DNA from 3 places in the Gemmiger qucibialis genome. Region 1 is predicted to be linked to each of the others. Evidence: predicted binding sites of a transcription regulator. Region 1 holds the regulator's gene; each other region holds the start of a gene.
What was found. The regulator Rex, encoded in region 1, represses fermentation and respiration genes when NADH is low (regulators of the CRP and FNR family bind a similar motif). The targets are predictions, from matches to a motif close to ATTGTTAANNNNTTAACAAT.

Region 1 (9,866 bases):
GGTTTCCCTCCCAGCCGCCGAGATAGGCTTCGTGCTGTTCATCGGCGCAGGGCAGCACACCGGGCAGGATGGGATATTCGCGGCGGTCGGTGCCGCCCAGCAGGGTGCAGCCTTTTTCCAGGTACAGGGTGGTGTTGCTGCACAAAAACAGGCTCTGGGTGCGGTAAGTACCGGCGGGCACATACACCGTGCCGCCCGGCGGGCAGGTGGAAAGCGCAGCCTGCAAAAAGGCGGTGTTGTCGGTCACGCCGTCATTCACCAGGCCATAGCGGGAAGCGTCTACAAAAAAGCTTTCCGCCGCGGTGGCAAAGTCCAGTGTACCGGTATCGCCATCAGTGGCAAGCACTTCCAGGTGGTAGGTTTTGCCGGGTTCCAGGCTGAACACGCTGAACACGTTGGTGCAGCAGGCTTCCAGCACAGTCTGGCCGTTCAGCTGAACCCGGAACGGGGCAGGGGCGGTATAGCAGGTGTTGTTTTGCAGCTCAAAACAGGCGCTGCGGGTACAGGCACGAACGAGAGCGAGTTTCATACGATAATTTCCTCCATAAAAGATGAAAAAAGTTTTGAAATTCAACAAGAAATGTGTTAATATGAAATAAATCAACAAAATTGAAGCGCGTTCTGCCCTAAAACTGGCAAAAATGCTTGGGCGGGGCGTGGCGGGAGGTTTGAACAGGATGGTCAAGGAATATACCTATTCCCCCCATGTGGACTTTTATATCGATATGATCGACCGCGAGCATAGCTACGATATGGGAAGTTTCCACACACACCACAAATATGAACTGTATTATGAAGTGGAAGGCGCGCGGCGCTATTTTATTGAGGATTCCGCCTATATCGTCAATGCAGGCAATGTGATCCTGATTGGGGAAAACCAGATCCACAAGACTGGTTCGGTAGGGGATGGCCCCACCAGCCGCATTGTGTGCAATTTCAGCCGCGAGTATCTGCAGGAGATCAGCGGGGCTTTCCCGGAGATTGACCTGTTCAGCTTTATGAGCGAGGAAAACAACCACCTGCTGAGCAACATCACGGTTAAGCAGCAGAACTATATCTACTCCATCCTGCAGCAGCTGATCCAGATGCAGGACGAAAACAGCTCCGAAAGCGCTGTGACCCGCAAAATGCTGCTGGCCACGCTGCTGTTGCAGCTGAAAAAAATGTGCGAAAACCAGCATGAGCTGGGGGGCGACAGCGGCCGGGTGACCAACCGCATCGTCAGTCAGATCCAAGGCTATATTGCGGAGCATTACGCCGAGAAGCTGACCCTGACAAGCATTGCCAACCAGTTTTACATCAGCCCGTATTACCTCAGCCGTCTGTTCAAAAAGACCATCAACCTGAGCCTGATCGAATACATCAACGGCGTACGCATCAAAGCGGCGCAGAACATGATCGAAAAGACCAACGAAAGCATTTCCGGCGTGGCGGAAAAGACAGGCTTTATGACAAGCGCGCATTTCCGGCGAGTGTTCAAAGATGCCACTGGGCTTTCGCCCCAGCAGTACCGCCAATATTTCAAGCGGGTAAACAAACCGGAAAAATAAGGCCAAAAATGTTACAGCACAAAACCACAACCCCCGGCGGCTGCCAACAGGCAGCCGCTTTTGTTTTGCCCCTAACGGATAAGCAGGGCAGGGGAGAGCGATGCAAAGGGATCAGCAGAAAAGGCACCATCATGTGCCGGAATACAGCGGAAAGCTTTTTTATTCCGGCTGCATCCTGAATATTAGGAACGGCCAAAAGCGAGAAAAGCCAGTGGCCGGAGTTTTCAAAGTAAAAGCTGCCCGGTACCCCTTTTGCAGCGGTACGGGGCAGCCTGTGTGGTGGTTTGGGCGCAAAAAGATCAAAAGTTTTGGAAAAAACTTGAAGCTTAGGGCAATACCGCATAATTCTAAGTGCCGATACGGCGAGCGAGGTGCGGCAGATGCCAAGCCAAAAGCGCAGATAATACTGGATGTCTTATCGAGCATTTTGGCAACGCAGATGCCGTGCCGCAGCTGCCGGAGCGGTGCTTAAGCCGCAAGGCGGGAATTGTGCGGTGTTGCCTTAACCCTTTACACTGCCAGCGGCAATGCCGTCAATAAAGGAATCCTGAGCGGCAAAGAAAACCAGCAGCTGCGGGATAATGGAAATCAGGGACAAGGCAAGGATGCGGTTCCACTGAATGCCTTCACTGGTACTGTCCATAGACAGCTTAACAAAGATTGCCATGGGGTATTTGCGCGGGGTAGTAACGTAAAGCAGGGGACCCATAAAGTCGTTGCAGCTCCACATGAACTGGAACAGCGCACAGGCGACCAGAGAGGGGCTGAGCATGGGGCAGATGATCTTGTACAGGATCTTGACCGGGCCGCAGCCGTCAATGGCAGCTGCTTCGTCCAGGTCGTGCGGGATGCTGCGCATGAACTGCACCAGCTGGTAGACAAAGTAGGTTTCGGTAGCAAACAGGGACGGCACCCACAGGGCGGGGTACAGGGGGTTGTTGATCCAGTCAAACTTGTTGTACATCATGTACTGCGGAACGTTCAGAACAACCTGCGGCAGGAACAGCGTCATGATCATAACGCCGAACAGGAAATCGCGGCCCTTGAACTTGAAACGGCTGAAACCGTAAGCAGCAATGACAGAAGAAATAACAGTGAACACAACCTTGGGGATAACGTAGCTGTAGGTGTTCAGGAATGCACGCCAGATGGTGATATCGCCGCCGTAAGTTTTGGTCACAGCGTTATAATAGCCATCCGGGGTGGGATGCGCGGTAAACGGGGAAAGGCTGGTAAAAATCTCGGCGTTGGTCTTAAAGGTGGAGCCCACCATCCACAGCAGCGGGTACACCATGATAAAGCCCATCAAAATCAGAACAAAATACTTGAAGAAGGTTGCCACATTGGCGCGTGCTTTCATACCCATAAATCAATTCCTCCTTCAATCAGTCAGCATAGTAGACCCAGTGCTTCTGGCTGCCAAATGCGATGACAGTGAGCAGGGCGATGATGATGAACATGACCCAGGCCATGGCGCAGGCCATACCCATTTCGTTGCTCTTGAACGCATAGTTGTAAACCAGCAGCGAAACCAGCGTGACGGAACCGCGGGGGCCGCCATTATTAAAGATAATGTAGGGGCCGTTGAATTCCTGGAACGCCTGAGCGATCTGGGTAACGAGGTTGTAGAAGATAACGGGGGTGATCATCGGCACGGTGATGGAGAAGAACTGGCGGGTTTTGGAAGCACCGTCGATGGTGGCGGCTTCGTACAGGTCGACCGAAACGCCCTTCAATGCGGCAAGGAACAGCACCATGGCGGAGCCGAACTGCCATACACGCAGCACAATGATAACGACCATGGCGTAATCGGGGTCAGCCAGCCAGCTGGGCCCCTGAATGCCGATAAAGGAGAGCAGCATGTTGATGATGCCATCCTCTTTGAACAGGGCCTTCCACAGAACGGCAATGGCAACAGAGCCGCCCAGGATGGAGGGAATGTAGTAGATGGTACGGAACAGGTTGACGCACTTGATCTTGAAGTTCAGGATGTAAGCGATGAACAAAGCAAAAATCAGCTTGAGGGGAACGGTGATGAGGGCATAACGGAAGGTGATGATGAACGAGGTCAGCGTTTTCTTGTTGGTAAAAATGTAGATGTAGTTCATCAGGCCGTACTTGGTAATGCCGTCAAAGAAGTTCATATCCGTAAAGCTGTAGAACAGGGAAGTGGCAAACGGATACAGCTTGAACACCACAAAACCAATGATCCAGGGAATCAGGAACAAAAGGCCAACGTTTTCATCACACCATTTTTTGAAAGGAGTGCGGGTCACTGTCTTGGCAGCAGGTGCGCTCATAAAGGAAACCTCCTTGTTACATAATAAAGGGCTGGCCCCACCGCCATGGGGCCGGGGCCAGCCTTGCTGATGTGTAAGGTTAAGGTAATACCGCATAATTCTAAGTGCCGATACGGCGAGCGAGGTACGGCAGATGCTAAGCCAAAAGCGCAGATAATACTTTGTGTATTATCGAGTATTTTGGCAACGCAGATGCCGTGCCGCAGCCGCCGGAGCGGTGCTTGAGCCGTTAGGCGGGAATTGTGCGGTATTGCCTTAAGTGTGAAAACGGGGATTAGGCAAGTGCTTCGCAGATGCCATCGTACAGGATCTGGGCAGCCTCGGCGGAATCATACTGATCGTAGCTGAAGCCTTCAAACACATCGCCGTACACGCCATTGGTCTCGTCCTTCAGGGAAGTGCTCTCGTAGCAGGGGTCGAACGGCTGGTCAACAAAAGCCATAACCTTGGTGTTGGCTTCCAGAATCAGCTCGTTGACAGCACCGGCTTCCTTGGCGTATTCCTGGCCGGCCTTGGAGCAAACCATGCCGCACTGGGTGCCCATGATGGAAGCGCCCTCTTTTTCGTTCAGGATGAAGTTGATCAGGGCAGCAGCCTCAACAGGATGCTCGCAGCTCTGGGTAATAGCCATACCCATGGAAACCTTGGCAAAACCGCCGTTGGCAGCCTCGCCCCACTTGATTTCGTCGCCAACAACGTACTCAGCGTCGTCGGGCAGGTTCTGGCTTGCACTCAGTGCGCTGGAGTCCCAGGTGAAGATGCCGGCGTACTTGCCGGTGATCCAGGCCTGACCATCGGTGATGGTCTTATCGCCGGCGGCGTTCATGGTCTTCAGGTCGGGCATCACGTGGTTATCTTCCAGGCTCTGGATCCATTCCAAACCTTCCTGCAGCTGCTCAACGGTGTAGTTCAGGGTGCTGTCGGTAACCCAGGGCTCGCCGTACTTGCTTTCCAGGTAGAAGGTCATCATGATCATGCGGTCCAGCGGGCCGGCAGCCAGCGGATAGTAGTCATCGCCCAGCTTTTCCTGGAAGGTCTTGGCGGCGTCCAGCAGCTCCTGCTCAGTAGTGGGGTAGTGGTCCAGGCCAGCCTTCTTGAAGGTTGCCATGTTCCAGTAGTAAATACGGCCGGCCATAGCGACGGGAACAGCCTGCAGGGAATTAGCCACAGTGCAGGCATCCAGAGCGCTAGAGGGGAACTGGGTCAGATCCAGCACATCGGAGTAATCGTTCAGGTTAACGAAGCTCTGACCCTTGCCGGAGTACTGGAACAGCCAGTTCCAGTTGACCTGCATCACGTCGGCAGCGGTGCCGGCAGCCAGGGCAGTGGATTGAGCTTCCTCCCAGCCGTTCCACGGGCCGTAAGTGCACTCAACGGTGATGTTGGGGTATTTTTCAGTGAATGCCTTGCAGGCAGCCTCGTATGCAGCCTGGCGGGCATCGCCGCCCCACCAGCTGATGGTCAGGGTGATGGGATCGGTGGTGTTGACGGTGTGAGCCTCGGTAGCAGCCTCGGTAGAGGTGGAAGCGGCTTCAGAAGAAGCGGCCTCGGAAGAAGCTGCGGTGCTGTTGGCAGCGGAGCCGCCGCAGCCTGCCAGCAGGCCAGCAGCCATAACGCTGGCCATTGCAAGGGCGATTGCCTTTTTCATTGTTTTAGTCCTCCTAAAAATGTTCCTATAACGAGCGGCCTGACAACTGACCGCTTCATTCAACGCTGTTATAATAACAAATTGTGAACATCAAAAAAATATCCAAAATGGTGTGCAAATTATAAAAACAAACAAATATTGCTTTAATTAAATGGGCAAAAAATCAACCTATGTCAAAACATACGAACTAAGACAAAACAATTTGTGCATAATACTGAAACAGCTTAACCCCGCATCTAACGAAAATTACGGAAAATCTTGCATAAATTGAGGCAATTTGTGCGTATTTGTATATGTTACAAACGGTTACAACGAAATTATAGGGGAAAACGTGTAAAATGCTGAATGAATCACAGAAAACAAACGCACAAATTCGGTAACGCAAAAAATGTACGCAAACGCACTTCTTTTGCGCATTCGTGCAAAATTTGCAATGGGAAGAAATACAGTATGCTAAAAAATATTCGCGATGGCAAAATATGTGCGAAAAATGGAATGGAAATTGCTGCACATAAAACATATCTTGTATATGCAGCCTTTTGGTGCTCTGAAAATTGCGCCGCAAAGTGTTGGAAACAAAAATGGCACAAAAGCGGTGCTGCAAGGCTGGGCAGCGGCTTTTGTGCCATTTTTTACTTATTAAAAGGGCGGAACACAGATTGAAATAAAAGAATGGATCACTGGTGCGCGGGGTGGCGTTTCAGGAAAGCGCGGTATTCCCGGTACCAGCACTGGGGGCAAAGGCTCTGATACTCTACAGCGTCCACTGTGTCAATCGCAACCTGGGCGCCCTCAAACACGAACTCGCCGTTCACCTTGCGGCCGTTGCAGGTGGCTTTGCGGCCGCAGGCGCAGATGGTTTTCATCTCCTCGATGGTATGGGCCAGCTCCAGAAGGCGGGTGGAACCGGGGAAGCCGCGGTTCATAAAGTCCGCCCGCAGCCCATAGCAGATGACTGGAATGTTCAGGTCCACCGTGACCAAAAACAGCTGCTCGGCCTGCGCCGGGGTAAAGAACTGGCTTTCGTCACACAGCACACAGGCAGGGGCGCTGCCATGGGCGGCGGTATCGGCCCGGACGATATCCAGGATGTCCATGTCCGGGCTGACCAGCACATCCACCTTGTGGCTGACCCCCAGGCGGGAAACAATGTGATCGCCGCCTTTGGTGTCCACGCTGGCTTTCAGAATCAGCACCCGCATGCCGCGTTCGTTATAATTGAAAGCAACCTGCAAAAGCGCCGTGGTTTTGCCGCTGTTCATTGCGCCGTAACGGTAATATAGCTTTGCCATGTTTGGCTCCTTATTAAAATAAAGTGAAAAACAGCATGAAAATCGGGGTGTACCACAGGATCCTGCACCCATGCCGGGGCAGGCGCTGGGGTACACCCCGCCGGAAACAGTCATGTGCTGTGTGCCCGGCTTTTATTCATCATGGCTGCGCAGCCGGTAGCCAAGGCTCATCAGGCTGTCGCCCAAATGGACGTTTTCCACTGTGACCTGCGGATAAACGACCGAAAGATCATAGTGGCTGAAGTTCCAGAAGCCCTGAATACCCAGCCGAACCAGCTCGTCCGAAAGGTCCATGGCGCTCTGGCGCGGCACGCACAGCACGGCGACCACCGGCTTGTGCGCCGCACAGAAGCTTTCCAGCTCGGACAGTGGGCGGATGGTTACGCCGCTGATCTCCTTGCCCTCCAGGGCGGGGTTGATATCAAACGCGGCAATCAGCTTGTAGCCGTTGGTATCGCGGCTGATAAAGCTGGAGACCGCCGTGCCCAGGCGGCCGGCGCCGATCAGCACGGTAGGCAGCAGCTCGCCGTTGCCAAACAGCAGTTTACCAATCTCGGTAAGCAGCACATCCACCTTGTAGCCGATGCCCTGCTGGCCAAAACCGCCAAAACAGTTGAAATCCTGCCGCACCTGGCTGGCGGTGGTGCCCATCATGCGGGCCAGCTCGCTGGAAGAAATTTTATCACGCCCATCTGCCTGCAGGTTGCTCAAGTAGCGGTAATATTTGGGCAGCCGCTTGATCACGGGCAACGATGCTTTGTTTTGCATTGTTGATGACATAAAGACTAATCTCCCGTTCTCCGGGCAGGGGTAAAGGGAACACCCTGCCTCTTGTGTAATTCCGATGTAAATTCTAGTAAAAGTATAATCAATCTTGTGCCGATTGTCAATTTTTTATCTAAGTTTTTCCGCGCTTTTTTTGCTCAGTCGCGCCCCTCTGTGCATAAAAAAGCGTACCAGCGGGGCATACTGTCAGGGTATAGCCGGGTTTTGCACTGCCCGGCGCACCGATTCTGTCGGAAGGAAAGGACCCCCGCCATGCCAAACCGTACCCCAAAACAACAGCCCGCCCCCCATGCTGCCAAGGATGCCAAGGATGTGGAGCGCATGCGGCTGGAACATGACCTGATCACGGACAGCGGCATTGTGCCCGCCACCAAGGGCCGCCATGCCATTTATTGCCTGACGGTGATCGGCACCATTGAGGGCCACAGCCTGGCTCCTGATAACCAGAAAAGCACCAAGTATGAGCATGTGATCCCCCAGCTGGTGGATATTGAGGAGGACCCCGCCATTGAGGGGCTGCTGGTCATCCTGAATACCGTGGGCGGCGATGTGGAAGCCGGGCTCGCTTTGGCGGAGCTGATCTCCGGCATCAGCAAGCCCAGCGCAACGCTGGTGCTGGGCGGCGGGCATTCCATCGGTATCCCGCTGGCGGTTTCGGCCCGCAAAAGCTTTATTGTGCCCACCGCCACCATGACGGTGCATCCGGTGCGCCACTCCGGCATGGTGCTGGGGGTGCCCCAGACCCTGCGCTATTTTGAGCAGATGCAGGAGCGCATCGTCAGCTTTGTGGCGGGGCATTCCGGCATCAGCGCCAGGCGCTTTACCCAGCTGATGCACAATACCGGGGAGCTGGTGATGGATATGGGCACCGTGCTGGGCGGGGAACAGGCTGTGGAAGAGGGGCTGATCGACGCCATCGGCAACCTGGGCGATGCGCTGCGCTACCTGTATGCCGAAATCGACGCCGGGAAAACCGGATATTGAGGGGGCGCTGCCCGCCAGTGGGCGGAAAGGCTTTGATGAAAATAGAAAGAGAAAGGGGTTTTACAAGCGGGCGTTTTCATGCTACAATATACCTTATGCTATAAGGGGTAGTATGCCCCTGCCCAAAACAGCACGGCACAGCTGCCGTGGCGGATGGCAGATAAAATCACTGCGCGGAAAGTCTCTTTATGCGGGGTCGCCGGATGCTGTTTAATGGCCGCCCGCTGCCAGATAAAAGGCAAACAAACTTTCGTTCAAAACGGGGGCAGGGCCCGCCGCGCCAAAGCAAATCAACAATGGCTGCCCGCTGAACAGGGCAGCCTGAATATACGCATATTATAGTAAAGAGGTAGGGAGAGCATGGCACGTTCAAGTTCCGCCAAAAACGGAAAAAACAGTAAAAACACATACCGCGCCTCCGGCAGCAAAAGCAGTAAAAGCAGCAGCTCCGGGGCCAGACACAACAGTTCGGCCTCCGGCAGCAAAAAGCGGATGTCCAGGCTGGAACAGCGCCGCGCCCAGCAGCAAAACCTGATCCGCAGCGTGGTGCTGGCCGGGCTTGGCATTCTGGCCATTGCGCTGGTGCTGGTGCCGGGGCAGAGCTTCTGGAATGTTCTACGCAGCTGGCTGTTTGGCACCTTTGGCGTGGTTACATATTTTGTCGGCCCGTTTTTGCTGTATCTGGCCTATCTGCTGGCATCCGGTTACCATGTGGGCACTTTCATTGGCAAGGTGGTGCTGCTGGCGGTACTGCTGGCCGGTACGGCGGTCATCTTCTCGGATTTTAAGGTAGGGGATACCCCCTGGCAGACCGTCAAGATGCTGTTTGCCTGGGGGCAGCGCAAGTTCTGGACCGGCGGTGTGCTGGGCGTGCCCATCGGCGCATCGCTGCTGGCCGTCTGTGGCCGTCCCGGTGCCAATATCGTCATGATTATTGTCATCCTGATGGGGCTGATGGTGTTTTTTGCCGTTACCCCGGTGGATGTGGTGCAGTTCATCAGCTATTATATTCAGGAGTTCAAAGCCCGCCGCGCCGCCCGTGCGGAGGAAGAAACCGCTTATGATACCCAGCTGTTTGGCCATGAAGCGGAGGAAGAATCCCTTGAAAACCTGACCGGCAGCCTGCCGCCCATGGCCGGCGAGTCTCCGGCCACGCCGCAGTCTGGCACCCGCCGCCCCTTTGATGTGGCCCCCTATCTGGAACAGGAGGAAGCCGCCCGCCGCAATGCGGCCCAGGCAAACCCTGCCGACCAGGCAGCCGCCGCGGCGCAGGCCGGCCAGCCGGCGGCCCAGCCCCAGCAGGCGT
Region 2 (9,866 bases), on a different contig from region 1:
CGACGAAGCTGTTCTGACTGGCAAGAAGCTGGAAAAGAAGTATCATCGCACCCATTCTGGCTGGATCGGCGGCCTGAAGGAAACCCAGTATAAGACCTTGATGGCTGAAGCCAGCGATAAGGCTATGACCTACGCTGTTAAGGGCATGGTTCCTTCCAACACCCTGGGCGCTAAGGCTATGACCCGCCTGCACTGCTACAAGACTGCTGAGCATGCACATGCTGCCCAGAAGCCCGAAGTTGTGGAATTTTGATAAGGAGGCAATAGAAGATGTACGAAACTAAACAGTATTTCTACGGCACTGGCCGTCGTAAGCATTCCGTTGCCCGCGTCCGCGTCTACAATGGCACCGGCAAGATTACCATCAACAATCGTGATATCGACGATTACTTCGGCCTGGAAACCCTGAAGCTGATGGTCCGCAGCCCGCTGGCTCTGACCAACACCGATGGCAAGTTCGACATCGTGATTAACGTTGTCGGCGGCGGTACTTCCGGCCAGGCTGGCGCTATCCGCCACGGCCTGTCCCGCGCTCTGCTGCAGTTCGACCCCGAGCTGCGCAGCACCCTGAAGAAGGCTGGCTTCCTGACCCGCGATCCTCGTATGAAGGAACGTAAGAAATACGGTCTCAAAGCCGCTCGTCGCGCACCGCAGTTCAGCAAGCGCTGATTTATTCAATCCGATTCTTATTATGTCGGCTCATTTTGGGCCGACATTTTTTATGACGTGTTTTCTGTTACAGTCAGGAACATAGTGCCTGCCCGTTCAGGCGGTTGGACTTGATGTGGAAGGGGAACTTATGTTATCAACAAAAACAAAAGAGCATATCCGGCGCCGTGCCGCGCTTGGGTTGCCGCGGTGGGGAACTCTGCTGGTAAGCCTGGGGGCGCTGGCGGGCTGTGTGGCCTTCACCGGCAGCCAGCTGCATGTGGTTAAAATTACCGATACCCACGGTGCACAGGGCATGGCTATCACCTCGGCGCATGATATCAAAACGCTGATGCAGCAAGCCGGCATTGCGGCACCCGATACCGAGGACGAGCTGGAAATTACCGAGGATGCAGGCCTTGACCAGATCCACATCCTGCGCGCTTACACCGTGCCCGTCACGGTGGACGGCGGTGTGCAGGAGGTTGTGGTGACCGGCGGCACCGTGGGAGATGCTCTGGCGGAAGCCGGCATTACCCTTGGCCCAGATGACTGGATTGAGCCTGCGCTGGATACCCCGGCCCAGGAAAACACCATGGTGACCATCCAGCGGGTGCGCTATGAAGAATACACTCAGGACGAAGTGATTCCCACTGAGACCCAGTATGTGGAAACCAGCCTGTTCTACCGCAAACAGAGCAAAGAACAGCTGATCCGGCAGGGCAGCGACGGCCTGTGCAGCGTGAGCTACCGGGAAACCTATGTGGATGGCGAACTGACTGACACAACAGAAACGAACCGCGAAACTGTGATAGAAATGGTGCCCACCATTATAAAACACTATGACGATCAGGCACCTGTCAGCTCCTTCGTGGGCCCCGAGATCGTGGACGGCAAACCATGCGAGGGCATTGCGGCGACTTATACCGCACAGCGTTCCACCGGGTATTCGGCATCGCCGACGGCAAAAGGATCTTCGGGGCGGCGGCTGACCTATGGTACGGTGGCGGTCAACCCCAATGTGATTCCCTATGGCAGCCTGATGTATATTACCTCCGCAGACGGCCGGTTTGTGTACGGTTATGCTTATGCGGCAGATACCGGCACAGCCATGATGACGGGGAGCGCATTTATTGACCTGTATTACGAGACTTACTCCGAAAGCGTTGATAATGCAGTGATTGCCGTGAATGTGTATGTGCTGGACAGCGATACCGCAGCCAAGTATAAAGAAGAAAACGACGCCATTTTAGAGGCAGATAATACGCCCGGATTATAAAGGCAATACCGCATAATTCTAAGTGCCGATACGGCGAGCGAGGTGCGGCAGATGCTAAGCCAAAAGCGCAGATAATACTGGATGTCTTATCGAGCATTTTGGCAACGCAGATGCCGTGCCGCAGCTGCCGGAGCGGTGCTTAAGCCGCAAGGCGGGAATTGTGCGGTGTTGCCTAAAAATAAACAGCAGACAAAAAAGCGCCTGCCGCACGTTGCTGTGCGGCGGGCGTTTTGCATAACACCTGATATAAAATTTTATGCAGTACGCGGCAGCGGTTATCTGCTATAATACAAGCAACAAGCAAAACAGGTGTATCGGAAAACAGAGAAACGGGCTGTATTTTCAGCTTTTAAGATACACCCCAAGGGAGTAGAAACATGAATACAAACAACAAACACCCCCATTTTTCCCGCACGGTGCTGCATAACGGGGAAGAACGTGTAAAACGCATCTTTCGTGACCAGCTGGCCGAGTTGGCCGGCCTGCTGGAAGTGGGCATTTCGCTGCTGGTTGTGGTGGCGTTGATGCTGGCGGTGGTGCCGCTGATCAAAATGCTGCCCGGCCTGCTGGTGGATACCAATGAAGTGGAAATCAGCCTGTTTTTGCAGCGCGCGCTGGATATCGTCATCGGCATCGAGTTCATCAAGATGCTTGCCAAGCACAGCCCCGGCAGTGCGCTGGAAGTGCTGCTGTATGCCATTGCCCGCCATATGATCGTTGGGCATGAATCGGCAGTGGAAAACTTTATCAGCGTGGCATCCATTGCGCTCATCTTCTTTGTGCGCAAGTTCCTGTTTGTTCCGGCGTTTGGTGCAACCATGCCCGGCGGCCGCAAGGCACCGGATATTGAGGAGATGGAAAAACAGGATACGGCAGGGGAGAGCGAAAAATAAGCCACTGCGCTGTAAAAACAAAAATCAGCCAAAACAAAAGCTCCGCAGCTGGGCATTTGCCTTTGCTGCGGAGCTTTTTGGCATATTATGTAAATTTAAGCTGTTTCAGGGATAAAACGCCATCAGAACAACCCGGTAATGCGGCCTTCTGCGTCCACATCAATATCCATGGCGGCGGGGTGCTTGGGAAGGCCGGGCATCGTCATAATGCTGCCGCAGATGACGACCACAAACCCAGCACCGGCGGAAAGGCGCACTTCGCGTACATTCATTTTAAAGCCGGTGGGGGCGCCGGTCAGCTTGGCGTTATCGCTGAAAGAATACTGCGTTTTGGCAATGCAGACAGGCAGCTCGCCGTAGCCCATGGCGGCCAGGTCGTCCAGCATCTTCTTGGCGGCGGGAGTGTAGGTCACGCCGTCAGCACGGTAGATTTTTTTGGCAACTGCTTCGATCTTCTCCGGCAGAGAAGCGCCCAGGTCGTAGGTGTACTGGATGGGCTGGGGGGCTTCCGGCATGATGGAAAGAACGGTCTCGGCCAGGGCTTTGCCGCCCTCGCCGCCCTTGGCGAACACTTCGGACAGGGCGCACTTGACGCCCGCCTTGGCGCATACTTCCTCGATTACGGCCATCTCTTCCGGCGTGTCGGTGGGGAAAGCGTTGATGGCAACGCAGACGGGCAGGCCAAAGCCGTTCTTGATGTTGTCAATGTGGCGCTCCAGGTTGGCCGCGCCCTTGCGGACGGCCTCCACGCTAGGCTTGTTCAAATCCGGCTTGGCAACGCCGCCGTGGGATTTCAGCGCACGGACGGTGGCAACCAGAACCACCGCAGAGGGGTGCAGGTCCGCCATGCGGCACTTGATATCCAGGAACTTTTCAGCGCCCAGGTCGGCACCAAAGCCTGCTTCAGTCACAACGTAATCGGCCAGCTTCAGGCTCAGTTTGGTGGCAGTCACGCTGTTGCAGCCGTGGGCAATGTTGGCAAAGGGACCGCCGTGGATGATGGCGGGGTTGTTTTCCAGCGTCTGGACCAGGTTGGGGTCAATGGCATCTTTCAGCAAAGCCGCCATAGCGCCTGCTGCGCCGATCTGCCCCGCAGTGACCGGCTGGCCATCGTAAGTATAAGCACACACAATGCGGCTCAGGCGGTCTTTCAGGTCGGCCAGGTCGGTGGCCAGGCAGAAGATCGCCATGACCTCGCTGGCAACGGTGATGTCAAAGCCGTCCTCACGCGGGGTGCCGTTCACCTTGCCGCCCAGGCCGTCCACAATAAAGCGCAGCTGGCGGTCATTCATGTCCATGCAGCGCTTCCAGGCGATGCGGCGGGGGTCAATGTTCAGCGGGTTGCCCTGCTGGATGGAGTTGTCGATCATGGCAGCCAACAAGTTGTTTGCGGTGCCAATGGCGTGAATATCGCCGGTAAAGTGCAGGTTGATATCTTCCATGGGCACAACCTGGGCGTAACCGCCGCCCGCAGCGCCGCCCTTTACACCGAACACGGGCCCAAGGGAGGGCTCACGCAGGCAGAGCATCGTCTTTTTACCCATGGCGTTCAGGGCGTCCGCCAGGCCAACACTGGTGGTGGTTTTGCCCTCGCCAGCAGGGGTGGGGCTGATGGCGGTCATCAGGATCAGCTTGCCGTCTGGGCGGTCACTGTGGATCAGCTTGTGGTTGATCTTGGCTTTGTAACGGCCATAAGGAATCAGGTCCTCGTCCGTAAGGCCCAGTTTTTCAGCTACTTTGGCAATGGGCAGCATTTTGGCTGCCTGTGCAATTACAATGTCGCTCAGCATGTGGCATTCCTCCGTTTACAAAAAATAAAGGGCTGCGTACACTATACATCAGTGTATGCAGCCCAGACGGTCGGCTTAATGCAGGGAATAGCCCGCTTCCCCGGTGGTCATGCCCACCAGATTCCGTCAGTCAGCGGCCCTGCGTTATTGTTACTGTATCACACCGGCACACAGTTTGTCAAGCCAATTTTTGGCGGATACAAAAGGGTAGAAAAAAGCCGCCCGTGCTATACCCAGGCGGCAGAAAAAGGGGGGTTGCCAATGTGGACAGATTCAGAGTACATATCCGAGCCAATTCCGGTGTTTCTGCGTTCGTTAGTGACACAGAATGCTGGGAATTGGAAGCGGAAGAAGCCGATTAGTTCCTAGGCAAGCGGAGCGTCACTGTTCACGCGGCGGCACCCCATCCTCTTCTTTGTATTGTACCACAGAGCTTACCACTCTGTCAATATTTTATCGCCGAAAGGCAAGAAAGGAAGTATCTTACGTTCACTTCTACTGCTATCGTTACCGCCGCCCGTTCTGTCAACACTAACCGCACCCGTGGGGATGATGACAAGAAGTTTGCAACCAACGTTGCCCGCTTCAAGGCCGTCAAGAACAGAATAAAAAACAACGGATCAGCGCTTGCTGCTCTTGCGCCACAGGCCCATCTTTTCGGCGTCGGCAATCAGCTGCTCACGGAAATCTGGGTGGGCAATGTTGATCAGGGCTTCGGCACGCTCCCAGGCGGTCAGGCCCTTCAGGCGGGCAACGCCGTACTCGGTCACCAGATAATCGGTGTTGGCGCGGGTATCGGTCACAACACTGCCGGGGTGCAGCGTGGGACGGATGCGGCTTTCGTTTTGGCCGGTCTTTTTGTTAAAGAAGGTGGAGGACAGGCAGATGAAGCTCTTGCCACCCTTGGAAAGATAGGCACCCAGCACAAAGTCCAGCTGGCCGCCTGCACCGGAAATGGCACGGGTGCCGCTGCTTTCGGCGTTCACCTGGCCATACAGGTCAACGTCAATGGCGTTGTTGATGGAGATAAAGTTATCCAGGCTGCTGATCACCCGCACATCGTTGGTGTAATCAACGGGTACAGACATACACTCCGGATTGTTATCCAGGTAGTCGTACATCTTTTGGGTGCCGGCACCGAACGCATAGACCTGGCGGCCGTTGTCAATGTTCTTACAGCGGCCGGTAATGCGGCCAGCCTTTGCCATATCTACAAAAGAGTCCACATACATCTCGGTATGTACGCCCAAATCTTTCAGGTCGCTCTCGGCAATCATGGCGCCGATGGCGTTGGGCATGCCGCCGATGCCAAGCTGCAGGCAGGCGCCGTTGGGGATGCGGTCCACCACCAGGCGGGCAACAGCCTGGTCAACTTCGGTGGGGGCACCGCCGCCGCCCAGCTGGTCGATCGGCGGGTTGTCACCCTCGATAATGCCGTCAACCTGGGAAATGTGCAGGCAGTTGTCGTAGCCGCCCAGGCAGACCGGCATGTTCTTGTTCACTTCCACAAACACCTTGTCGGCCTTGCGGGCAGCATCGGCCAGATGGCTGGCGCAGGGGCCGAGGTTGAAGTAGCCGTGGCTATCCATGGGGGCAACCACAAACACCGCAATGTTCAGCGGGTCGGGGCTTTCGCGGTAGTAGCGCGGCAGCTCGGAGTAGCGCAGGGGAGAATAGTAAGCGTAACCGGCGGCAACGGCCTTGCGCTCAATGCCGCCCATATGCCAGCTGTTCCAGCAGAAGTGCTCTGCCTGATTTTCGATCTTGAAAATTTCCGGCACATGGCACAGGATGCCGCCGCGGAATTTAATCCCGTGCAGCTCCGGCAGGCGCTTGGCCAAAGCAGCGTCAAAGCTGACAGGGGTGCCGATGGCCCAGCCGTAATCGACCCAATCGTCATCCTTGACCAAAGCGGCAACGCGGTCGGCCGTTGTCAGTTTCTGTGCATAAACAGTGTTAAAATCCATTTCTACAAACAGCTCCTTTGTTCATTCCGCAAAAACTGCTTATGTAATCTTTGCGGATTTGCTTACCTATTTATATAATGTTTATGGGGCGGTACGCTGCTCTGGCGGTACGCACAGTGCGGATGCCTGAAAATCAGCCGCCCGGTGGCGTGGCGCGCTGCCCGCAGCGGGGGAGCCCCGCCGGAAGAATGGCGGCACAGCACCACAACCATTGATATTATTTTAACATTATATTGACGCTTGTCAACCAATAAAGTTCATTTTTTGCCCCCAAAACGTGCAAATCGGGTGGATTTTGTACATTCCACTGAAACAGCCCAGAAACTTTTGTCGGATTTTTAACAGATAAGCCATTGACAAAAGCTTAACAAAAGTGTAAAACTATAAGTGTGAGCCAAACGGATCCCTGAAATAGGAGCCGGAGTTCACTTGCAGCACCAGGCAGGCGGTACGGTCTGCGGCGGGGGTTAAGGCCCGCCCATTAAACGCGCGGCGCGCATGGTGCTTTTATTTCCGTCCAGGACTGTTAGATTTTTAACAGCTTTGGCACTGCAGAGGAACTAAAGATTATGCCCATTGCAATGTATCCCGGCAGCTTTGACCCCGTTACACGCGGCCACCTGGATATTATCAAACGCAGTTCCCGCATGTTTGATACCCTGATCGTTGCCGTGCTAAACAACAGCGCCAAAACCCCGTTGTTTACCGTGAAGGAAAGGGAAGAGATGCTGCGGGAATGCTGCAAGGATATCCCCAATGTCAAGGTGATGAGCTTTGACGGCCTGACAGTCAACTTTGCCCAACAGCAGCACGCCACCGTAATGGTGCGGGGGCTGCGCGCCGTAACGGATTTTGAAAACGAGATCCAGCTGGCGCACACCAATCACGCGCTCTACCCGGGGATCGAAACCGTGTTTCTGTCAACGTCCCTGAAATGGAGCTACCTTTCCTCCACCATTGTGCGGGAGGCTGCCCATTACAACCACGATGTTTCCAAGTTCGTTACCCCCAATGTGGAAGCTGCCCTGAAGAAAAAAATCCGTGAGGGTAAAGTTTGACCCCCCGAAAACGTGCTTTGTCGGGTCGCTAAGGCCTGTAAAGATACAAAGGATTCCCAACCGTCTAAATAAGATTCATATTTTTAGGAGGCTGTTTCTTATGAAGAAAATCGTTATCGCATCCGCATGCCGTACTGCTATCGGCAAGTTCGGCGGCACCCTGGCCAATGTTCCTGCTGTAGAGCTGGGCTCCATTGTCATCAAGGAAGCCCTGAACCGCGCCAATGTCAAGCCGGAGCAGGTTGACCACGTTTACATGGGCTGTGTTATCCAGGCTGGTCTGGGCCAGAACGTTGCACGCCAGGCTTCTCTGAAAGCCGGCCTGCCCATCGAGACCCCCGCTGTCACCGTCAACGTTGTCTGCGGCTCTGGCCTGAACTGTGTGAACATGGCTGCCCAGATGATCGAAGCAGGCGATGCTGACATCGTTGTTGCAGGTGGTATGGAAAACATGGATATGGCTCCGTTCGCTATGATGAAGGGCCGTTACGGCTACCGCATGGGCTACCCCATGGGCAAGAGCGAGCTGGTGGACACCATGGTCAACGATGCTCTGTGGGATGCAACCGGCTGCAACATGCACATGGGCATGACCGCCGAGAATGTCTGCACCAACGAAACCTACCAGAAGAAGTACGGCTACAGCCCCATCACCCGTGAGATGCTGGATGAGTTCTCTTACCATTCTCAGGAGAAGGCAGCCAAGGCTATCGCTGATGGCGCTTTCAAGGATGAGATCGTTCCCGTTGTCATCAAGGGCAAGAAGGGTGACACCGTGTTTGATACCGATGAAGGCCCCCGCATGAGCTCCATGGAAGTTCTGGGCAAGCTGAAGCCCTGCTTCAAGAAGGATGGTATCGTTACCGCTGCAAACTCCTCCGCCATCAACGATGGCGCAGCTGCTCTGGTTATCATGAGCGAAGAAAAGGCCAAGGAGCTGGGTGTTGAGCCTCTGGCTACCTGGGTTGCCGGTGCACTGGCTGGTGTTGAGCCGGAAGTCATGGGTCTGGGCCCCATCGCCGCAACCAAGAAGGTTATGGCAAAGACCGGCCTGACTGTTGATGATATGGACCTCATCGAAGCCAACGAAGCATTCGCTGCACAGTCTGTTGCAGTCGGCCAGGCTCTGCACTTTGACCAGGCAAAGCTGAACGTCAACGGCGGCGCCATTGCTCTGGGCCATCCCGTTGGCGCTTCCGGCGCTCGTATCCTTGTCACTCTGCTGTACGCCATGAAGCATCGCGGCGCACACAAGGGCCTGGCTACCCTGTGCATCGGCGGCGGCATGGGCTGCGCCACCATCGTGGAAATGTAATTTACGGAGGAATTGACAATGTCCTTTGTTACGACTGAAATTCAGGGCGCTGTTGCGATCGTCACCATTGACCGTCCCAAAGCCCTGAATGCACTGAATCCCGAAGTTCTGGCTGACCTGAAGGCCGCTTTTGAAGCCATCGACCAGAACACCGTGCGCTGCGTTGTTCTGACCGGTGCAGGCGACAAGAGCTTTGTTGCCGGTGCTGATATCGGCTCCATGTCCACCATGACCAAGGCAGAAGGCGAGGCCTTCGGTAAGCTGGGCAATGATGTGTTCCTGGAGATCGAAAGCTTCCCGCTGCCCGTTATCGCAGCTGTCAACGGCTTTGCCCTTGGCGGCGGCAATGAGCTGGCCATGAGCTGCGATATCCGCATCTGCTCCGATAACGCCGTCTTCGGCCAGCCCGAAGTTGGCCTGGGCATCACCCCTGGCTTCGGCGGCACCCAGCGTCTGGCCCGCCTGGTTGGCATGGGCATGGCAAAGCAGCTGGTTTACTCTGCCCTGAACATCAAGGCAGACGAAGCCCTGCGTATCGGCCTGGTCAACGCTGTTTACCCGCAGGCTGAATTGATGGAGAATGTGATGAAGCTGGCAAATAAGATTGCCAAGAATGCTCCCATCGCAGTCCGCCACTGCAAGAAGGCCATCAACGAGGGCATCTCCAAGCCCATCAACGAGGCTGTTGCGGTTGAAGAAAAACTGTTTGGCGATTGCTTCGAAACCCACGACCAGGTGGAAGGCATGCAGTGCTTCCTGAGCCGTGAAAAGCCGAAACCCAAGGCAGTGTTTACCAACAACTGATTTTGAAAGAAAAATGAATAAAGAATAATGAATAATGGTGGTGGATCACAGCGCTGCGCGCTGTTCAAAAAGGGCGGGCGCTGTGGCTGCACCAAAGTTCCTTATTAAAATC
Region 3 (9,866 bases), on a different contig from region 1:
GAACGCGCTGCGGTTTTTTACCACTTGGCTTTGGTCTCCACAACCTTACCGGCAATGTACAAATGGTCCAATTCTTCCCCGCGGATGATCAAATCCTCATAATCCGGGTTGAAAGGATGCAGCACAACAGCGTTGCCGCGCTGGATGTATTTTTTCAGGGTACCGTTGCCATCACCATACACCATAACGCCAAGGTCACCGTTATCCAGCGTATTCTGGCGGTGAATAAGGGCCAGATCGCCATCCGAAATGCGCGGTTCCATACTGTCGCCTTTAACCACAAGATAGAAATAATTCTGCGGGTCCTTTACGCTGGCGTATTCTGTACCGTAATCTTCCTCAAAAGCAAGGGCATCGTACCCTGCGCGCACCGTCCCCACAACAGGAATTGGGCACTGGGTATACTGGCTGAACGCACGCTGCCCAACGGCGCCGTGCGCGTCTGCGTTGCTTTGCAGGCCAAGCAGCATGTCTGCGGTAGTATCTAAAATTTCTGCCAGCCGGGCAACTGTCTGTGGGTCCGGGGTGGAGCGCCCAGTCTCCCACTTGCCAACAGCCTGTTGGGTAACGCCTAGCAGGCGCGAAACTTCTGCCTGGCTATAATGTTTCGCCTTACGGGCTTCTCTCAGTCGTTCTGAAAACATGGTTTTTCCTACTTTCACTGTGGTTGCCGCGCTGTACATAAAGCAGCAGTCAAGCGATGCACCCATGCACCAGCCCAAGCCGCGGCATTCGCCAAGTTTTATGGTTTCATTATACAACCCAAGGTAGTATTTGTAAAGAGATTCCGTGAAAAAATATTCTAGAAAAAGTTGTTTTGCGCCCCTTGACAACAACCGCTAGTTGTACTATTCTAGATTCATAAAACAACCTCAAGTTGTTCTTATGCATTTATCGTTGTACTTTTATTGCATTTTTCGCAACTGTTTTTTAATTTGCGGCACGATCCCGGAGGTCATAATTATGAAAATGAATCTACTTACCGAGCTTATCTGCAATGTCCTTTTGTATTCCATCGGTTTTGGCGGGCTGATGGTCGTCTGCGCCGTGGCAGAAGGTCAGCTTTCCCTACTGCCAGCCCTCGCCATTGGGGCCGTGCTGTGCTTCACCTTTAACGCAGTTGCTGGGGTACGCATTGCCCTGCGCAATACCAATACGCAAAAGCGGAGCGTAACCATTGCCCCGCAGCCACACCCACAAAGCAGCACCCCACCCCTGCGCGTTATGCGCGGTGGGCATGCCGCTTAAATTTGTCGGCGCTCTTTGGTAGCGCAAAGGCATTGTAACCCCGTCCGGAATGTGTTACTCTTATATTAAGGCAATACCGCATAATTCCCGCCTTGCGGCTTAAGCACCGCTCCGGCAGCTGCGGCACGGCATCTGCGTTGCCAAAATGCTCGATAAGACATCCAGTATTATCTGCGCTTTTGGCTTAGCATCTGCCGCACCTCGCCTGCCGTATCGGCACTTAGAATTATGCGGTATTGCCTTAAGTAAGAAAAATCGTTTTGGAGGGTCATTATGCTGCTGGAAGTTTGTGTGGATAGCCTTGCATCGGCGCGCGCTGCCATTGCTGGCGGGGCGGACCGTCTGGAACTGTGCAGTGCACTGCTGGCCGGTGGGCTGACCCCTTATACCGAGCTGCTGCGTCAGATCCGACACGAAAGCGATGTTGCCGTGCGCTGCCTGATACGCCCGCGTGCAGGGGACTTTCTATATATGCCGGAAGAGATTGAGATGATGTGCGTGCAGATCACCGAGCTGCACAGTGCCGGGGCTAACGGTTTTGTGATTGGCTGCCTGAACCCGGACGGCACGCTGGATTGCACCGCAACCGCACGGCTGGCAAAGGCCGCCAATGGTGCTGGGCTCACCCTACACCGCGCCATTGATGTATCTGCCGACCCATTGCAAACCTACCGCGACGCCGCCGCCCTTGGAATTGATACCGTGCTGACCAGTGGTGCCGCCGCCAGCTGTGTGCAGGGTGTTGACGTTCTGTGCAGCCTGTTGGCAGAGCGTGACCGCACCAATGGTCCGGAAGTACTGATCGGTGCCGGGGTAAACGCTGGGGTGATCCGGCAGCTTTCGGCTGCCCTGCCGGGCGCAAGGGCTTACCACATGAGTGGGAAAGTGGAACTGGAAAGCCGGATGGTGTTCCGCCGCGAGGGCGTTCCCATGGGGCTGCCCGGTTTGGACGAGTGGCATATCCAGCAGACGGATACAGCGTCCGTGCGTGCCGCGCGCCAAGTGTTGGACGATTTGGCGTGATTTTATTGTATTTTCTCTTTTTCTTTTTAATTTTTGCAATTTCTTTTGCTGTTTTTTCATTTTCATGCTTGACATTCTGCATGGCTTATGGTAATATAACTATCGCACCTTGGTGGTGGCCACTGTGGAGAGGTGTCCGAGTGGTTTAAGGAACTGGTCTTGAAAACCAGCGATTCGCGCGAGCGGACCATGGGTTCGAATCCCATCCTCTCCGCCATTTTGTGTGAAAAAGTGAATAGTTTATCACTTTGACTTGTGGAGTAATACTCAAGAGGTCGAAGAGGCGCCCCTGCTAAGGGCGTAGGGTCCGAAAGGGCCGCGAGAGTTCAAATCTCTCTTACTCCGCCAACAAAAACCCGCGTATCTGCGTAAGATATGCGGGTTTTTGGTTTATCTAAACGCACCTCTACCCCACCATTTACCTCAATAATACCCCTATCTAGGGTGTATCTGAAAAGTCGAAAATATCGTCTATTTCTACAAACACAGGTTGATGTTCATGGTATCCCGCACACAAAAACAAACAGGCCGCCCCAAGGCTTGTCCCCGCAAAGGGGGATGAGCAGCCCCGTTAAAACCGTTGCATTTGTTAGTTGTAACTAACTTCTTTTTCAAAAAATAGCCGGAGTGTTTCCACAAGCGTTTTGCGGGTATACTCCGGCTTTTATTATACGGTGCGGCACAAGGATGCAGTTCAGGATGCGCGGCGGCGGAACAGCACCGCCAGAGACCATACCAGCGTGGCCGCGCTGAACCACAGCCCGGTGCTGAACGCGTTGGCTGCCGCTGTGCGCAGCATGGCACCGGGCATGGGGATCTCCGGCATATGCCTGGCCGCCTGCCACACTGCCGCTGCTTGAACAGCAGCCTGCTCCGCCCCAACGGCGCAGCCAACGGTAGAAAGGATCATCGGCAGCAGCAGGCGCTTTTTATCTTTATGGCACCAGCCCAGCAGCAGGCCCGCGGAAATTATTCCCGTCCCCCACGGCAGAAGCCCCAGCAGGGTGCCCAGCCAGCTGTCGGGCTTCGTGCTGACAAATACCGCCGTTGGGCCATCTGCTCCGCCAATAATGCCAATGGTGCTGTTGGCCTGCGCTCCCCTTGCCTGCACCCGGTCTTTCAGCTGGTTCCAAAATTGGCTCACGATCTTCCCTGCCTTTCATTTGTTGTTTGGCCACTGCATGTATTTTGTTCTTGTTTGGTTAGCTATACTATAGCATGTCACGCTGTTTTCGTCAATGAAACATTAAAATCGCAGCATCCCTCAATATTTCTGCCACGAAAAACCACCCCGCATGCAGCAGTGGACAGCATGCGGGGCGGTAATTATGGATTCAGTTCATCGAAAGATCACAGCAGGCCCTTGTACAGTTCCTTGATCTCCTCAACGCTGGTATCACGCGGGTTGCCGGGGCAGCAGGCATCGGCAAAAGCGGACTCTGCCAGGAACTGGATGTCCTCTTCCTTCAGGATGCCATGCAGGTTTGCGGGGATGCCAACATCGGCGCTCAGCTGCTTGACGGCTGCGATGGTTGCATCAGCGGCTTCGGCATCATTCATCTCGTCAATGCCGGTCACGCCCATAGCCTTGCCGACTGCGCGGTAACGCTCGCCTGCAACACTCTTGTTGTATTCCAGGCCGGTGGGCAGGATGATGGCGCAGGCAACGCCATGCGGGGTGTCGTACAGAGCAGACAAACCGTGTGCCATGCTGTGGACAATGCCCAGGCCAACATTGGAGAAACCCATGCCGGCAATGTACTGACCCAGAGCCATGCCTTCGCGCCCTTCCGGGGTGTTCTGCACAGCGCCGCGCAGGTTCTCGGAGATCAGCTTGATGGCTTCCAGGTGGAACATATCAGAGATGGTGCAATGGCCCTTGGTGATGTAGCCTTCAATGGCATGTGTCAGTGCGTCCATACCGGTGGCGGCGGTCAGGCCCTTGGGCATGCTGGACATCATATCGGGGTCAACCACAGCGATTTCAGGAATATCGTTGGTATCCACGCAGACGAACTTGCGCTTCTTCTCTACATCGGTGATGACATAATTGATGGTAACTTCGGCAGCGGTACCGGCGGTGGTGGGTACGGCAATGGTAAACACAGCGTGCTTTTTGGTGGGGGCAACGCCTTCCAGGCTGCGGACATCCGCAAATTCGGGGTTGTTGATGATGATGCCGATGGCCTTTGCAGTATCCATGGAAGATCCGCCGCCAATGGTCACGATGCAGTCCGCCTCAGCTGCCTTGAAAGCAGCAACGCCGTCCTGCACGTTCTGGATGGTGGGGTTGGGCTTGATTTCGCTGTAAACAGCATAGGGGAAGCTGGCTGCATCCAGCAGGGCAGTGATCTTGCCGGTAACGCCGAACTTGATCAGGTCGGGGTCAGAGCAGACAAAAGCCTTTTTATAGCCGCGGGCGGTCAGTTCGGGAACAATGTTCTCGATTGCACCATGGCCATGGTAAGAGATAGTATTCAAAACAATGCGGTCAGCCATAATGGTATTACCTCCGTTTTCTGTGCATGGTTTGCTCTTGGGCACGCGCTGTACGCAGCCCGTTCCATGCCTTTGTTATAATTATAACATCGTTTTACCCTGCCGTCTTTGGGCTTTTGTATCCGCTTTATTGTGAAAATTCCACTTTGCTGTTAAGCCACCCAAAAGTTTCTAAAGTTTTTGGGCATTTCTTCCGTGCTGTCCCCCACTTGCAAACACCTGCGCGATATGCTATACTGTTTTTGCAATGAGGCGCGACCTGTTTTTTGGCCGTGCCTTTTTAACTATCAGGCCAAAGCCGCGGCGCGCAGCCCGGTTTTTTATAAGGTGTATCTGAAAGCAAAGAAATAAGCCAGATTTTCGACTTTTCAGGTACACTCTAGGAGGGATAACGTCATGCGCTTATTTGATGTGCTGGGCCCCGTGATGACAGGCCCTTCCAGCAGCCACACGGCTGGCGCGGTGCGCATTGGGCTTACAGCGCGCAACCTGTTGGGCGAAGCCCCAAAAACCGCCGAGATCCTGCTGCATGGCAGCTTTGCCGCCACAGGCCGCGGCCACGGTACCGACCGTGCGCTGGTGGCCGGGCTGCTGGGCATGCTGCCAGACGATGAACGCATCCCGGACAGCTTTTCCCTGGCGCAGCAGGCCGGGCTGGATTATACCATCGGCACCGTGGTGCTGCGCGGTGCCCACCCCAACACCGCCCTGCTGCGGCTGGAAGGGGTGAGCGGCCGCAAGCTGGAAGTAATGGGTGCTTCCATCGGCGGCGGGCGCATCAACATCTGCCAGATCGACGGCATTACCACCAACTTTGGCGGCGACCACAACACCCTGATCGTTCACAATCAGGATACCCCCGGCCATGTGGCCGAAGTGACCACCGCATTGGCGCAGCGGGGTATCAACATTGCCACCATGCAGCTGTACCGTTCCACCGCCGGGGGCTATGCCGTAATGGTGCTGGAATGTGACCAGCCCCTGCCGGACGCCTTAATTGCCGAACTGCGCGGCATGCAGGGCATTGTGAAAGTGACCGGTCTGAACCTTGCGCAGCAGACCGAAACAAAGGAGGGCGCGTGATTATGGCATATTCTTCCGTTAAAGCAATGCTGAACGTCAGCCGCCAGAACAACCAGCCCCTGTGGGACGTTATTTTGCAGAGCGACCTGCTGGAAAGCGGGCTGACCCGCCCCCAGTCCCTGGCCGAAATGCACCACCTGTGGCAGGTGATGGTGCAAACCAGCGATAACTACTGTGGCGCGGATCGTTCCGCCAGCGGCTTTGCGGGCGGCGATGCTGCCAAAGTGGCCGAAGCCGAAGCCCGCGGCCAGCTGTTGACTGGCGGCTATCTAGCCCAGGTGATGGCCGAAGCCCTGAAAACCGCCGAATGCAACGCCTGCATGAAACGAATTGTCGCCGCGCCCACGGCGGGCAGCTGCGGCGTTCTGCCCGCGGTGCTGCTGCCCTTGTGGCGCAGCGGCAACTATAACGAGGAAGCCATCTGCCGCGCGCTGTATGTCTCCGCCGGGTTTGGGCAGGTTGTGGCCGCGCGCGCCACGCTGGCCGGCGCCGAGGGCGGCTGCCAGGCCGAGGTCGGCGCTGCCAGCGCCATGGCAGCCGCCGCCCTGGTGGAGCTGCGCGGCGGCACCGCCGAACAATGCGCCGAAGCCTTTGCCATGGCGCTGACCAACCTGGAGGGCCTTGTGTGTGACCCCGTGGCCGGGCTGGTGGAAATTCCCTGCATCAAGCGCAATGTGATCGGGGCCATGAACGCAGTCTCCTGCGCGGACATGGCGCTGGCCGGCGTGGTAGGGCATATCCCCGCGGACGAGGTGATCGACGCGATGGCCGAAGTTGGCGCTGCCATGAGCAATGACCTGCGCGAAACCGGCATCGGCGGCCTTGCCGGCACCCCGACGGGAAAGGCGATCCGGGATATTGTGCAGATGCAGGGCTGATGCGCAGCATCAGAATGAATAAATAATAAAGAATAATGGCGGTGTGCGCGCCACGCGCGCACATTAAAATAAGGCGTTACTTTCCTTCATTGGCAATTTGCTGTAGGAAAGTAGCGCCCTATTTTTTGAGCCGTGCCACCGCACGGCGGTCCACCAACATTATTCTTTATTCATTATTATTTATTATTTTGCTTTCTCAGCGCCATTTTCACCACCAGCACTAGGGCCGCATACAGAATGCCGCCGATGGCCCAGATGAACCAGCTGTATTGGGGCTGGCCGTTGCCCTTGGGGCCAAAGGTGTACAGCAGGAATGCCGCCGTGACCACCAGCCAGTACACCACGCTGATGGCGGTACGCAGCTCACGGGTGGCTTTGCTGTGGCGGGTGTAGTCCCCTTCTTCCAGCAGCTTTTCCGTTGCGCCGTAATAGGTCCCGCCCAGCACAAAGGCAAAAACGCCGCAGGCAACCAACACCAGCAGAATACAAACCGCCGCATTCATCACGATTCCGCTGTTCACCATCATGGCCACAAACAGCGGAATAGCGGACAGAATGCACAGCACGGTGCCGGTCAGGTTCAATTTATCATAGGTGGGACGGTACGCCGCCTGGCGTTCCCGCACCATGCCGGTCACGCCGTATTCTGTTTCAAAGGGTTCCTTTTCCAAAAAATCAAAGTCCCGGTTCTTCGTGCCGCACAGCATAAACAGCACCACAGCCACGCATTCCATTACCAGCAGAACGCACAGGCCAATACCGGTCGCCACCTTCTCGTTCAGGCCAAACTGGGAATGCTGGCAGATTTCGCCCAAAAGCAGCAGCATAACAGGTGAAGCAACACAGAGCGCGGTTCCCCACGCCATGTAGGGAGCGTTGACCTTTGCCTGGGCCAGGGCAGCGTTAGCCTGCTCCAGCGTTACACGGCGCAGGGCGGTGAGCTCACTTTCGGCATATTCCGGTTCGCCCATCTCGTCTTTTAACAGGTAATCTGTGGTAACGCCAAACAGCTTGCTGATCTGCAAAATCTTTTCAATGTCCGGCACCGACTGTGCGCCCTCCCATTTGGAGACCGACTGCCGGGTCACGTTCAGCTGTTGGGCAAGTTCTTCCTGGGAATATCCTGCCTTTTTGCGCAGGGCGATCAATTTGTCTGCAAAGATCATGGTCAATGTCCTCTCTTGTGTTGTGGGGTTTTGTTTCGGTGGCTTTATCGTACCAGCTGGTGCCGTTGCAAAAAAGAACCTGACTGTTGGAAATGTGTCAACCGCCGGTTGCGGGCAGAAAATTTATCGTAGTATCGTTTACATCACAAACATTTCTTTGCAGATCGTTTTGCCTGTCTGCGTTTTGAAAATTTTATCCAGCGCGTTCTGCGCCGCTGCTTTGGGTACAGAATCCTCATACAGATTGACCAGGAAATCCGCTTCCACCAGGATCTGATAGTCCATTCCGTTGATATTGGTATACGTATGGTGGTGCCCCACCAGATAAGCAACGCGGTCGGCCTGCGCCGGGGTAAAGCCGCATTCCAACATCATGGCGCGGGCCGGGGCGGGGCCGAGCTCTTCCTGATATCTGCCCGCGGAGCTGCCATAGGTCTGCTCTGCCGGTTTGATTCCGATATCATGCACATAGGCAGCGGCTTCCAGAATTTCCAGCGTTGCGGCATCCATCCCCTCCTGCCGGGCAATCAGCGCAGCAAAGCTGTGCACCTTGATAAAGTGCTGGATGCGGGCAGGATCCGCTGCGTAATATGTAATCATATGCAAAGCAAGGTCATCCAATTTTGTCATGTCTTATTTCCCCTCTCATTCTGTTACAAGTCAAGCATCTGTCTGTATTGTACTGCACCGCCCTATAAAAGCAAGAGGCAGTTTTCCTTTTTGGGGGTCAATCGTAATCGTATTCCGGGCTTTCAGCCACGCGGGTGTCCAGCCAGCGGGCCAGACGCTCCATCTCAGCATTGGTGATGCGTCCGGTATCCGATAACGCTGCCACCATGCTGCGCAGGTCCCCGCCATACAGAGTTTGCAGGTGTGCCGCACTGACTGCCCCGCAATAGGTCACACGGCGCACCAGCGGGGTATAAATATTTTTGTTGCCCTGCTTTTCGGGCCGTACATAGCCCTTGGCTTCCAGCCGCAGCAGGAAGTTGAGCAGTGTGGAATCCGCCCACACACAGTCCGGCGGCAGTTTGGCCGCGATCTGCCGCCGGGTGGCCGGTTTGCCGCAGGCCCACAGCGCCGCCATGACCTGCTCTTCACTGGTTGAAAGTGCTTTCATTCTTCTCTCCATTCCGTTCTTTTATGTTTGTGGTTGATTTATGTGCTTTTATTTTACATCTGTGGCAGATATTTTAGCAAGGTGCATTTTGCACAAAATGTGCACTTACTTTTTGGCTGTTTTGGTGGTCAGCATTTTACATTTGTAAAAGCATCTGTTTTCGTTTTGCGCACATCTGTACTTATTGGCAGGCTGTCCGCGGCAATTTTCCACTTTTTTCGGTATTTTGACAAACGTGTTTTGCTTGCGGGCGGGCAGGTGCAGTGCGTATAATACAGGTGTTGTGAAAAACGAATCAACAAAGCAAGGCGCAGCGCGCCGCTTTGAGCTTGGGTGTAAGAATGAATTTAGGAGGTAACCTCTTATGAATCGTGTGTATAATTTCAGCGCCGGTCCTTCCATGCTGCCGGTTCCCGTTTTGCAAAAAGCTCAGGCCGACCTGCTGGACTACCATGGCAGCGGTATGAGCGTGATGGAGATGAGCCACCGCAGCAAGTGGTTCGATGAGATCATCCAGAACACTGAGGCCGGTATCCGCAAGGTGCTGAATGTGCCCGACAACTACAAGATCGGTTTCTTCCAGGGCGGCGCAACCCAGCAGTTCGCCATGGTGCCCCTGAACTTTATGACCACCGGCACGGCGGATTATCTGGTGACCGGCAACTTCAGCAAAAAGGCTGCCGAGGAAGCCGCTAAGTTCGGCACAGCCCGCATCGCTGCTTCCAGCAAGGATAAGAACTTCACCTATATTCCGGATGTCAAGGCCATTGCGTATGACCCCAACGCCAGCTACATCCACATCTGCCAGAACAACACCATTTTTGGCACTACTTATAAAGATGTGCCGCA

Region 2: the regulator Rex is predicted to act here: its motif matches at 6,788-6,807, upstream of PG062_RS05755 (butyryl-CoA:acetate CoA-transferase).
Region 3: the regulator Rex is predicted to act here: its motif matches at 4,842-4,861, upstream of fucO (lactaldehyde reductase).

Annotation. Positions count from the first base shown of each region.
Region 1 covers NZ_JAQFEN010000001.1:139,072-148,937, reverse strand. Annotated here, with positions in the region: gene PG062_RS00715 (glycoside hydrolase family 28 protein) at 1-529, opposite strand, end outside; gene PG062_RS00710 (AraC family transcriptional regulator) at 678-1,550, shown strand; gene PG062_RS00705 (carbohydrate ABC transporter permease) at 2,053-2,916, opposite strand; gene PG062_RS00700 (carbohydrate ABC transporter permease) at 2,936-3,850, opposite strand; gene PG062_RS00695 (ABC transporter substrate-binding protein) at 4,125-5,498, opposite strand; gene PG062_RS00690 (hypothetical protein) at 5,968-6,141, shown strand; gene PG062_RS00685 (thymidine kinase) at 6,176-6,790, opposite strand; gene PG062_RS00680 (redox-sensing transcriptional repressor Rex) at 6,923-7,570, opposite strand; gene PG062_RS00675 (ClpP family protease) at 7,829-8,560, shown strand; gene PG062_RS00670 (FtsK/SpoIIIE family DNA translocase) at 9,053-9,866, shown strand, end outside.
Region 2 covers NZ_JAQFEN010000002.1:416,393-426,258, forward strand. Annotated here, with positions in the region: gene rplM (50S ribosomal protein L13) at 1-253, shown strand, start outside; gene rpsI (30S ribosomal protein S9) at 271-669, shown strand; gene PG062_RS05740 (resuscitation-promoting factor) at 800-1,927, shown strand; gene PG062_RS05745 (transporter) at 2,305-2,820, shown strand; gene PG062_RS05750 (formate--tetrahydrofolate ligase) at 2,943-4,610, opposite strand; ZMP/ZTP riboswitch at 4,664-4,754, opposite strand; gene PG062_RS05755 (butyryl-CoA:acetate CoA-transferase) at 5,231-6,577, opposite strand; gene coaD (pantetheine-phosphate adenylyltransferase) at 7,147-7,635, shown strand; gene PG062_RS05765 (thiolase family protein) at 7,736-8,950, shown strand; gene PG062_RS05770 (enoyl-CoA hydratase-related protein) at 8,969-9,754, shown strand.
Region 3 covers NZ_JAQFEN010000002.1:356,162-366,027, reverse strand. Annotated here, with positions in the region: gene PG062_RS05520 (LexA family protein) at 18-644, opposite strand; gene PG062_RS05515 (hypothetical protein) at 964-1,248, shown strand; gene PG062_RS05510 (copper homeostasis protein CutC) at 1,522-2,271, shown strand; tRNA gene PG062_RS05505 (tRNA-Ser) at 2,398-2,488, shown strand; tRNA gene PG062_RS05500 (tRNA-Ser) at 2,529-2,619, shown strand; gene PG062_RS05495 (hypothetical protein) at 2,966-3,415, opposite strand; gene fucO (lactaldehyde reductase) at 3,622-4,770, opposite strand; gene sdaAB (L-serine ammonia-lyase, iron-sulfur-dependent subunit beta) at 5,167-5,853, shown strand; gene sdaAA (L-serine ammonia-lyase, iron-sulfur-dependent, subunit alpha) at 5,856-6,731, shown strand; gene PG062_RS05475 (helix-turn-helix domain-containing protein) at 6,908-7,897, opposite strand; gene PG062_RS05470 (HD domain-containing protein) at 8,036-8,527, opposite strand; gene PG062_RS05465 (BlaI/MecI/CopY family transcriptional regulator) at 8,625-9,017, opposite strand; gene serC (3-phosphoserine/phosphohydroxythreonine transaminase) at 9,382-9,866, shown strand, end outside.